2 regions of the Mesorhizobium sp. P2_E7 genome follow, and region 2 is predicted to be linked to the other one. Evidence: riboswitches for the same ligand, from Rfam matches in the RefSeq annotation. Region 2 holds a riboswitch; the other holds the start of a gene.
What was found. A riboswitch is a leader RNA that binds a small molecule or an ion and turns the genes downstream of it on or off. The one in region 2 is predicted to bind thiamine pyrophosphate.
Positions count from the first base shown of each region.

Region 1: linked by a shared signal. The riboswitch ahead of thiB (thiamine ABC transporter substrate binding subunit) and the one ahead of thiC (phosphomethylpyrimidine synthase ThiC) in region 2 are both predicted to bind thiamine pyrophosphate.

Region 1 covers NZ_JBFUER010000003.1:376,513-380,925, reverse strand. The annotation lists gene AC1DYC_RS20965 (ABC-F family ATP-binding cassette domain-containing protein) at 1-1,090, opposite strand, end outside; gene AC1DYC_RS20960 (thiamine diphosphokinase) at 1,092-1,736, opposite strand; TPP riboswitch at 1,841-1,955, shown strand; gene thiB (thiamine ABC transporter substrate binding subunit) at 1,999-3,006, shown strand; gene thiP (thiamine/thiamine pyrophosphate ABC transporter permease) at 3,246-4,413, shown strand, end outside.
Region 2 covers NZ_JBFUER010000001.1:1,834,840-1,839,252, reverse strand. The annotation lists gene AC1DYC_RS09345 (hypothetical protein) at 1-989, shown strand, start outside; gene AC1DYC_RS09340 (FkbM family methyltransferase) at 986-1,744, shown strand; TPP riboswitch at 1,790-1,906, shown strand; gene thiC (phosphomethylpyrimidine synthase ThiC) at 2,011-3,846, shown strand; gene thiO (glycine oxidase ThiO) at 3,843-4,413, shown strand, end outside.

The DNA of each region.
Region 1 (4,413 bases), on a different contig from region 2:
CCAGGGTCTCGGCCGGGTCGACCGCCTCGCGCTTCTGGTCGAGCGTGGCGATTTCCAGATTGGTGCCGAGCCGCACCGAACCGGCATCCGGCTTCATCTCGCCGGTCAGCATCTTCAGCAGCGTCGTCTTGCCGGCGCCGTTCGGCCCGACCAGGCCGACGCGGTCGCCACGCTGGATACGGCTCGAAAAGCCCTTGACGACGGTGAGGTTGCTAAAGCTCTTCTCGATGTTTTTCGCCTCGATCACCAGCTTGCCGGATTCGGCGGCGTCGCTGGCCACCATGGTGGCCGAGCCTTCGGCGCCGCGATGGCCGCGAAAACGCTGGCGCATGGTCTGCAATTCGCCGAGCCGGCGCATGTTGCGCTTGCGCCGCGCCGTCACGCCGTAGCGCAGCCAGTGCTCCTCGCGCACGATCTGGCGGCCGAGCTTGTGCTGCTCGCGTTCTTCCTCTTCCAGCACCAGGTCGCGCCATTCCTCGAAATGGCCAAAGCCCTTGTCGAGGCGGCGGGTCTGGCCGCGGTCGAGCCAGACGGTGGCGCGCGAGACGCGTTCGAGGAAGCGGCGGTCATGCGAGATGACGATCAGCGCCGACGAGGTGCGGACAAGCTCCTCTTCCAGCCATTCGATGACGGACAGATCGAGATGGTTGGTCGGCTCATCAAGCAGCAGAATATCAGGCTCCGGCGCCATGACGCGGGCAAGTGCTGCGCGCCGCGCCTCGCCGCCGGAGAGGTCGTTGGGGCTTTCCGTGCCGGCAAGGCCGAGATGCTCCATCAGATAGGTGGCGCGGTAGGGATCGTCGGCCGGCCCGAGCCCCGCCTCGACATAGGCGCGCACATTGGCAAAGCCCTCCATGTCGGGCATCTGCGGGAGATAACGCACCGTCGCCGAAGGCTGGCGGAAGACCTCGCCGTCCTGCGGCTCGATCAGCCCGGCGGCAATCTTCAGCAGCGTCGACTTGCCGGAACCGTTGCGACCAACGAGTGCAATCTTGTCGCCGGCTGATGCCGTGAGTTCAGCGCCGTCGAGCAACGGTGCGCCGCCGAAGGTCAGTCTTATCCCGTCGAGATTGAGAAGGGGCGGGGCCATATCAGCTTTCAGGCAAGGGGAAGGGGTGAGCGAGCAGCAGCGCGCGGCCGTGGCCGAGCGCGATTTCGAGCCGGCCTTTCACTTGGTTGGAGATGGTCAGCGACGAGCCGAAGGTGACCTCGACATGGTCGAGCGGCCATTTGGCGCCGGAAACGGTCAGGCCCGAGAGATCGGAGAAGCCGAGCACCGAAAACAGCGTGCCGTCGGCATAGTCGAAGCCGGCCTTGCCGGGCAGGAGGGGGATGCCTTCCTGCGCGCCACTGGTCAACAGCACTTTTGTGCCGGCCTCGGCCAGACGCAGGCTGAGCGCCAGATGCAAGAAGGCGTGGTCGGCGCGTTTGCCGCCGAAAGCCCCGGCCAGAACCAGGCTGGTGGCGCCGCGTTCCAGTGCGGCGGCGATGGCCAGTTCGCCGTCGGTCTTGTCCTTTTCCGGCGGAAATATCTGGCGCGGCACGGCGGCGAGATCGGCGGGCAGGTCCGCCGGCACAGAATCGAAATCGCCCACCCATAGCTCCGGCATCAGGCCGAGCATCCGGGCATGACCGATGCCGGCGTCGGCGGCGATGATACGCGAACCCTCGACCTGGCGGTCGAGCCGCGGCGTGCGGACGAGATCGCCGCCTAGCAGGATGGTGAATGTGCTCATATCCGGTGGCCCTTACCAGCCCCGCCGGCGAAACGGAAGGCCGAGAGCCACCACCGCCGGCAAAGTTCCGCTTGCGTGGCTCCTTGGCCAGGCCTATGTGTCGAGGCGCTCTAACGGGGTGCCGGACGCGATCTTCGCGGACCGGCTGAGAGGCAGTCTCGCCAACCCGCTGAACCTGATCCGGTTTGTACCGGCGGAGGGATTAGACGCTTCGGATAGACCGACGCCTCAATTCCTTTCAACACGAATGAAGGAGGCGCCGATGCGCATGATTTTGTCCCGTCTTGTCCCAGCCCTGGGTGTTGCTGTTTCGCTTTTGGCAAGCCCTGCGTCCGCGCAGGACAAACTCACCATCTACACCTACGAGAGCTTCACCGCCGACTGGGGGCCAGGTCCTGCTGTGAAGAAAGGCTTCGAGGCCGAATGCGGCTGCAGCGTCGACTTCGTCTCGGTCGCCGACGGCGTCGCGCTGCTCAACCGCGTCAAGCTCGAAGGGGCCTCGACCAAGGCCGATATTGTGCTTGGTCTCGACACCAACCTCACCGCCGAGGCCAAGGCCTCCGGCCTGTTTGTCCCGCATGGCGCGGTGGCTGAAAACAGCGTGCCGGGCGGCTGGAGCGACGATGTTTTCGTCCCCTTCGACTATGGCTATTTCGCCGTCGTCTACGACACTGAGAAGCTGAAGACCCCGCCGAAGAGCCTGAAGGAATTGGTCGAAGGCGCTGCTGCCGACAAGATCGTCATCCAGGATCCGCGCACGTCGACACCGGGTCTTGGCCTGCTGCTGTGGGTCAAGTCGGTCTATGGCGACAAGTCGCCAGAGGCATGGGCGAAGCTCAAGCCTAAGGTACTGACGGTGACGCCGGGCTGGAGCGAGGCCTATGGCCTGTTCACCAAGGGCGAGGCGCCGATGGTGCTGTCCTACACGACGTCGCCGGCCTACCACATGGTGGCCGAGAACACCGAGCGCTATCAGGCGGCGTCCTTCGAGGAAGGCGAGTATCTGCAGATCGAGGTCGCCGGCATCACCACCACGGGCGCGAAAAACCCGCTGGCGGCAAAGTTCCTGGCCTTCATGACCGGGCCGAAATTCCAGGACGTCATTCCCGAGACCAACTGGATGTTCCCGGCAGGCAAGACCGACAAGCCGCTCAACCCGGCGTTTGATAAGCTGGTGAAGCCGGCGAAGACGCTGCTGTTTTCCCCGGAAGAGGTTGCGGCCAATCGCAAAGCCTGGGTGGATGAGTGGCTGGCGGTGATGAGCAAGTAGGACTTAGGATGGCGCTTGAACACCCCCCTCTGTCCTGCCGGACATCTCCCCCGCAAGGGGGGAGATCAAGCGCTCGACCGCTTTCGCCAATCTCCAACGCTGCAAGGGTAGGGCGAGGAGCGAGGCTGCTAATCTCCCCCCTTGCGGGGGAGATGGCCGGCAGGCCAGAGGGGGGTGGGCGGGAACTCGACCTTCACGAAAATCGCTCGTCAGCCTATCGCAGCGTCGGATAGTGCAAAATGCGCTCGCACTACTCTTCTGACCCCCGCGTCACCGCCGGCATTGTCGCGCTCGCGGCTATCGCGCTGCTGATCGGCGGCGCCTTTGCCGGGCTCATCCGCGAAGGCGCGCATGACCTCGCCGGCGCTGTGTCCGCCTTCGATCTCTACCTCCTGCGCGTCGTCCGCTTCACGCTCTGGCAGGCGGTCCTCTCGACGCTGCTTTCCATCGTACCGGCGCTGTTCGTCGCGCGCGCTTTGTCACGGCATCCGCGCTTCTTTGGCCGTGGCTTCATCCTGCAACTGTTCACCGTGCCCCTTGCCTTGCCGACCATCGTCGCGGCGCTGGGCATACTGGCGCTCTATGGCCGGGCCGGCTACTTCGCCGCGATCGGTGGCCAAAGCTGGCCCGATATCTATGGCCTGTCGGGCATCCTCGTCGCGCATGTCTTCTTCAACCTGCCGCTGGCGACGCGGCTGTTCCTTGAGGCGCTCGGGACAGTGCCGGCCGATCAATGGCGGCTGGCGAGCCAGCTCGGCATGGGGGCCAGGCCAGCCTTCCGGCTGATCGAATGGCCGGTGCTACGGTCGGCTCTGCCGGGAGTCGCCGGCCTTGTCTTCATGCTTTGCATCACCTCATTCACGATCGTCCTCATCCTGGGCGGGGGGCCGGCGGCGACGACGCTGGAGGTCGCCATCTACCAAGCGCTGCGCTTCGATTTCGATCCGGCGCGGGCTGTCACACTGACATTGCTGCAGATTGCGCTGACCTTCGCCGTCGTACTGGCACTGACGCGGCTTGGCGCCAATATGACCGGCGATGCCAACCTGCCGGTGGCGCCGCGCCGCTATCTCTCGGCCGGCCCGGTCGAAACGGCGCTCAACGCAATATTGATCGTGCTCGCCTTGCTGTTCGTCGCCGGGCCGATGGCGGCGACCGTCACTTCGGGCCTTGGCGCCGATCTCGGGCGGCTGGCAGGCGAGAGCGCGGTGCGCCAGGCGACGCTGACCAGTGCCGTCCTGGGCCTGCTCGCGGCGCTGCTTTCGGTGGCGCTGTCGCTGTCGCTGATCATGGCGCGCCGGGCGCTGTCCCTGCGCCGCCATGGCGGCGCTCGCCCGCTTCTCGAGCACGCCATGGACACCGGCGCCGGTTTTGTCCTCGTCGTGCCGCCCATCGTCATCGGTGCCG
Region 2 (4,413 bases):
ACAGCACGATCCAGGCGGGCGTGTCGGCCGCCGACTACAAGGCGTTGACCGACGATGGCGGCGGCTTCCGCAGCCACATGGCGCAAAGTGCCGCCGACTTCCATTCGCTGCTCGGCATGTACCGGATCAAGTTCCTTTACGCCGAGGTCCTGTCGACGATGAGCGCGGTGATGTCGCCGGTTGAGGCGATGCGGCTGCTGCAGGTCGTCTCGGTGCTGCTGTTCGGCGCGATCACGCTGCTCTGGCTGCGAACTGAAGGCGGGCTGGCGCTGGCACCGGTGGTCGGCGCGGTGCTAATCATGGCTGATTTCGGTGACGCGGCACGCGCCTCGACGCCGGATCTGTTGTGCTCGGCGCTGTTCCTCGGCGGTCTGCTTGCCTACGTGCGTGGTCGTGAAGTTGCGACCGCGGTCCTGCTCTTCCTCGCCTTCATGGCGCGGCCGGACAATATTGTTTTCCTTGCCATTTTCGCCGTGCTGCTGGTGGTTTTCCGGCAGCGGGCATGGGGCGCGCTGGCCGGCTTTGCCGCGTCCCTTGTCGCCTATTTCGCCATCTCGCACTGGGCGCAGCATCCCGGCTGGTGGCCGCATCTGTGGTTCTCCAGCATCGAGCAGCACTACAATATGGATGGCTTCGAGCCGCCGTTTTCGGTCGCCGCCTATCTCAAGGCGTTTGCCGCGTCCTTCCTTCGCGCCATTGAGCTCAACAGCTGGGTCGGCGTCTCGGTGCTGGCGCTGGCCGGGTGGTTTGCGCTCAGCCGCGCGGGCTTCCGGCTCGATCGCCGCGCGGGCATCCTGCTGGCAGCACTTGTGCTCGGCGTGCTGGCAAAATTCACCGTCTTTCCGATCCACGACACCCGCATCTATTTCCCCAACCTTCTGCCGCCCTTCCTGCTGCTGGTGGGTCCGGTCATGGCGCTGTGGGCGTCGGCAAACCTGAATGGAAGGCGGCCCATCGCCTTGCACGCCCTTCCCGGAGATAAGCCATGAGTTCTGTATCCGGTCTGGCGCGCATTGCCCTTTCACTCGGTCTGCCTGCCGGCCTGCTCGATCGCGGGCCGGCGCTGCATGGCACGAAATTCCTGGCCAAGGCGGCGCTGAAGGCGCGCTTCAGCGGTGGCGGGCAACCGTTCCAGATGGTCAATGTCGGCGCCTGCGACGGCGCGCTGTTCGACGACGTCACGCCGTGGCTGCATCGCATCCCGCGGGCGCGGGCCGTGCTGGTCGAGCCGATCCCGTACAATCAGAAGCGGCTGCGCGCCAACTATCCCGACACGACCCGATTCATCATCGAGCCGGTTGCGGTGACCAAAACCAAGGGCACGATCACCGTCCACACTTTCGATGCAGCAGCGCTCGAGGCCGGTACATTGCCAATCGAGTTCATCGGCTGCTCGTCGGTCACCGACACCAATCTGATGTCGGGCAAGAACGCCTGGGGCGAGGCCGACGCCAATTTCAACAAGTTCGCGCCGCACCTCAGGGATATCGAGGTGCCGTCGGAAACGTTGCAGACGCTGCTCGACCGCAACGGCGTCACGCATATCGACGCCTTCCTGGTCGATTGCGAGGGCGCCGACTGGATCGTCTTTGAGCAGCTCGACCTCAAGCGCTACCGTCCCGGCATGATCAAGGTCGAGGTCGGCGCACTGCCGGCCGCCGAAATCGGCCAGGTCGTGGTCAAGCTGAAGACTGCAGGCTACCAGGTCGGTTTCCAGGCCGAGGACATCTGGGCCTTCGCCTGAGCGACCGAGCCGCTTGACAAAACCACGTTTGCCCGTTCAACTTGAGGCATTCACCAGGGGGGTCCCGACAAGGGGCTGAGATACTGCTGGCTTTCGCAGCGCAGTGACCCGTTGAACCTGATCCAGTTCATACTGGCGTAGGGACGGTGCAAGCGCTTTGCGGGATTCCATGCCCGAGGTCCTGTTTCGAACAGGGCGGCCAAGGCGTCTTTTCATCCTTCCGGCACAGAACTGGGTCTCCAATGCACGAGCAAAGGAGCCTCACAATGAATGCCTTTACCCCCGCCGTTTCGACGGGACCGCTGCCTGCCTCCCGCAAGATCCACAAGCCCGGTATCGTCCATCCGCACATCGCGGTGCCGATGCGCGAAATCTCTGTTCATCCGACGGCCGGCGAGCCGCCCGTCACCGTCTACGATCCATCCGGGCCCTATACGGATCAGGCTGTCGAAACGAGCATCGAAAATGGCCTTGCCCGGCATCGCCACGAGTGGATTACGGCGCGTGGCGATGTCGAGGCCTATGACGGCCGCCATGTGCGGCCGGAAGACAACGGATTTGCCGCCGGCGAGCGTCTGACGCCGGAATTTCCGGTTCGCAACCGGCCGCTCAAAGCCACGGCAGGCAAGGCGGTGACCCAGCTTGCCTATGCGCGCGCCGGCATCATCACGCCTGAAATGGAGTTCGTTGCCATCCGCGAGAATCTCGGCCGCGAGATGCTGCGCGGCCAGTTGCAGCGCGACGGCGAAAGTTTTGGCGCTGACATCCCCGACTTCGTCACCCCGGAGTTCGTGCGCGACGAGGTGGCGCGCGGACGGGCCATCATTCCCGCCAATATCAATCATCCCGAAAGCGAGCCGATGATCATCGGCCGCAATTTCCTGGTGAAGATCAACGCCAACATCGGCAACTCGGCGGTCACCTCCTCGATGGCCGAAGAGGTGGAAAAGATGGTGTGGGCGATCCGCTGGGGCGCCGACACGGTGATGGACCTTTCGACAGGGCGCAACATTCACAACATCCGCGAATGGATCGTTCGCAATGCGCCGGTGCCGATCGGCACGGTGCCGCTCTATCAGGCGCTCGAAAAGGTCGGCGGCATCGCTGAAGACCTGACCTGGGAGGTTTATCGCGACACGCTGATCGAGCAGGCCGAGCAGGGCGTCGACTATTTTACCATCCACGCCGGCGTGCGGTTGCACTACATCCCGCTCACCGTGAACCGGGTCACCGGCATCGTCTCGCGCGGCGGCTCGATCATGGCCAAATGGTGTCTGCACCATCACCGGGAAAGCTTCCTCTATGAACACTTTGCGGAGATCTGCGACATCTGCCGCGCCTACGATGTGTCCTTCTCGCTCGGCGACGGCCTTCGTCCTGGCTCGATCGCCGACGCCAACGATGCCGCGCAATTCGCCGAACTGGAAACGCTCGGCGAACTGACGCAGATCGCCTGGGCCAAGGACTGCCAGGTGATGATCGAAGGCCCCGGCCACGTGCCGATGCACAAGATCAAGCAGAACATGGACAAGCAGCTCGCCGTCTGCGGCGAGGCGCCGTTCTACACGCTGGGGCCGCTGACGACCGACATCGCGCCGGGCTACGACCACATCACCTCCGGCATCGGCGCGGCGATGATCGGTTGGTTCGGCACCGCCATGCTCTGCTACGTGACGCCGAAGGAACATCTCGGCCTGCCGGACCGCAACGACGTCAAGACGGGGGTGATCACCTACAAGATCGCGGCCCATGCCGCCGATCTGGCCAAGGGCCATCCGGCGGCAAAGCTCAGGGACGATGCCCTTTCCCGGGCCCGGTTCGAGTTCCGCTGGGAGGACCAGTTCAACCTGTCTCTCGACCCCGAAACCGCGCGATCCTTCCACGACGAGACCTTGCCCAAGGAGGCGCACAAGCTGGCGCATTTCTGCTCCATGTGCGGGCCGAAATTCTGCTCCATGCGCATTTCCCATGACATCCGGGCCGAGGCGCAGAAGGAAGGCATGGCCGCCATGGCGGCGAAATATCGCGCCGGAGGCGACCTCTATATGCCTGTGGACGGGACCGGCTCACCGGCAACGCCGGCAGAGGGACCGGCGACGTGACGAGGGTGCTGGTCAAAGGGGCCGGCGTCGCCGGCCTCACCGCCGCCTTTGAGTTCGCCAGGCGCGGCGCGAGCGTGGTCGTTGCAGAGGCAAGGCAAAGCCTTGGCGGCAATGCGTCATGGTTTGCCGGCGGCATGCTGGCGCCATGGTGCGAGCGTGAAAGCGCCGAGCAGCCGGTTTTGGAGCTTGGACGCGGCGCGGCCGACTGGTGGGAGGCGGCAACGCCTGGCCAGGTGACACGGGCCGGGACACTGGTCGTCGCGTCGCCGCGCGATGCTGGCGAACTCGACCGGTTTGCCAGCCGTACGTCAGGGTACCGGCGTGTCGATGAAGACGAAATAGCGCTTCTGGAGCCGGATCTCGCCGGCCGCTTTCGCCGTGGACTTTTCTTCCCCGGCGAGGCCCATCTCGACCCACGCCAAGCCATGGCGGCGCTGTATGAAAAGCTCATAGCCATGGGCTCCGAATTCCGCTTCGGCACCGACGGCGATCAGCTTTCCGGTTTCGATCGCCAGATTGATTGCAAGGGAATGGCGGCGGTCAACGACAGGTTGCGCGGCGTTCGCG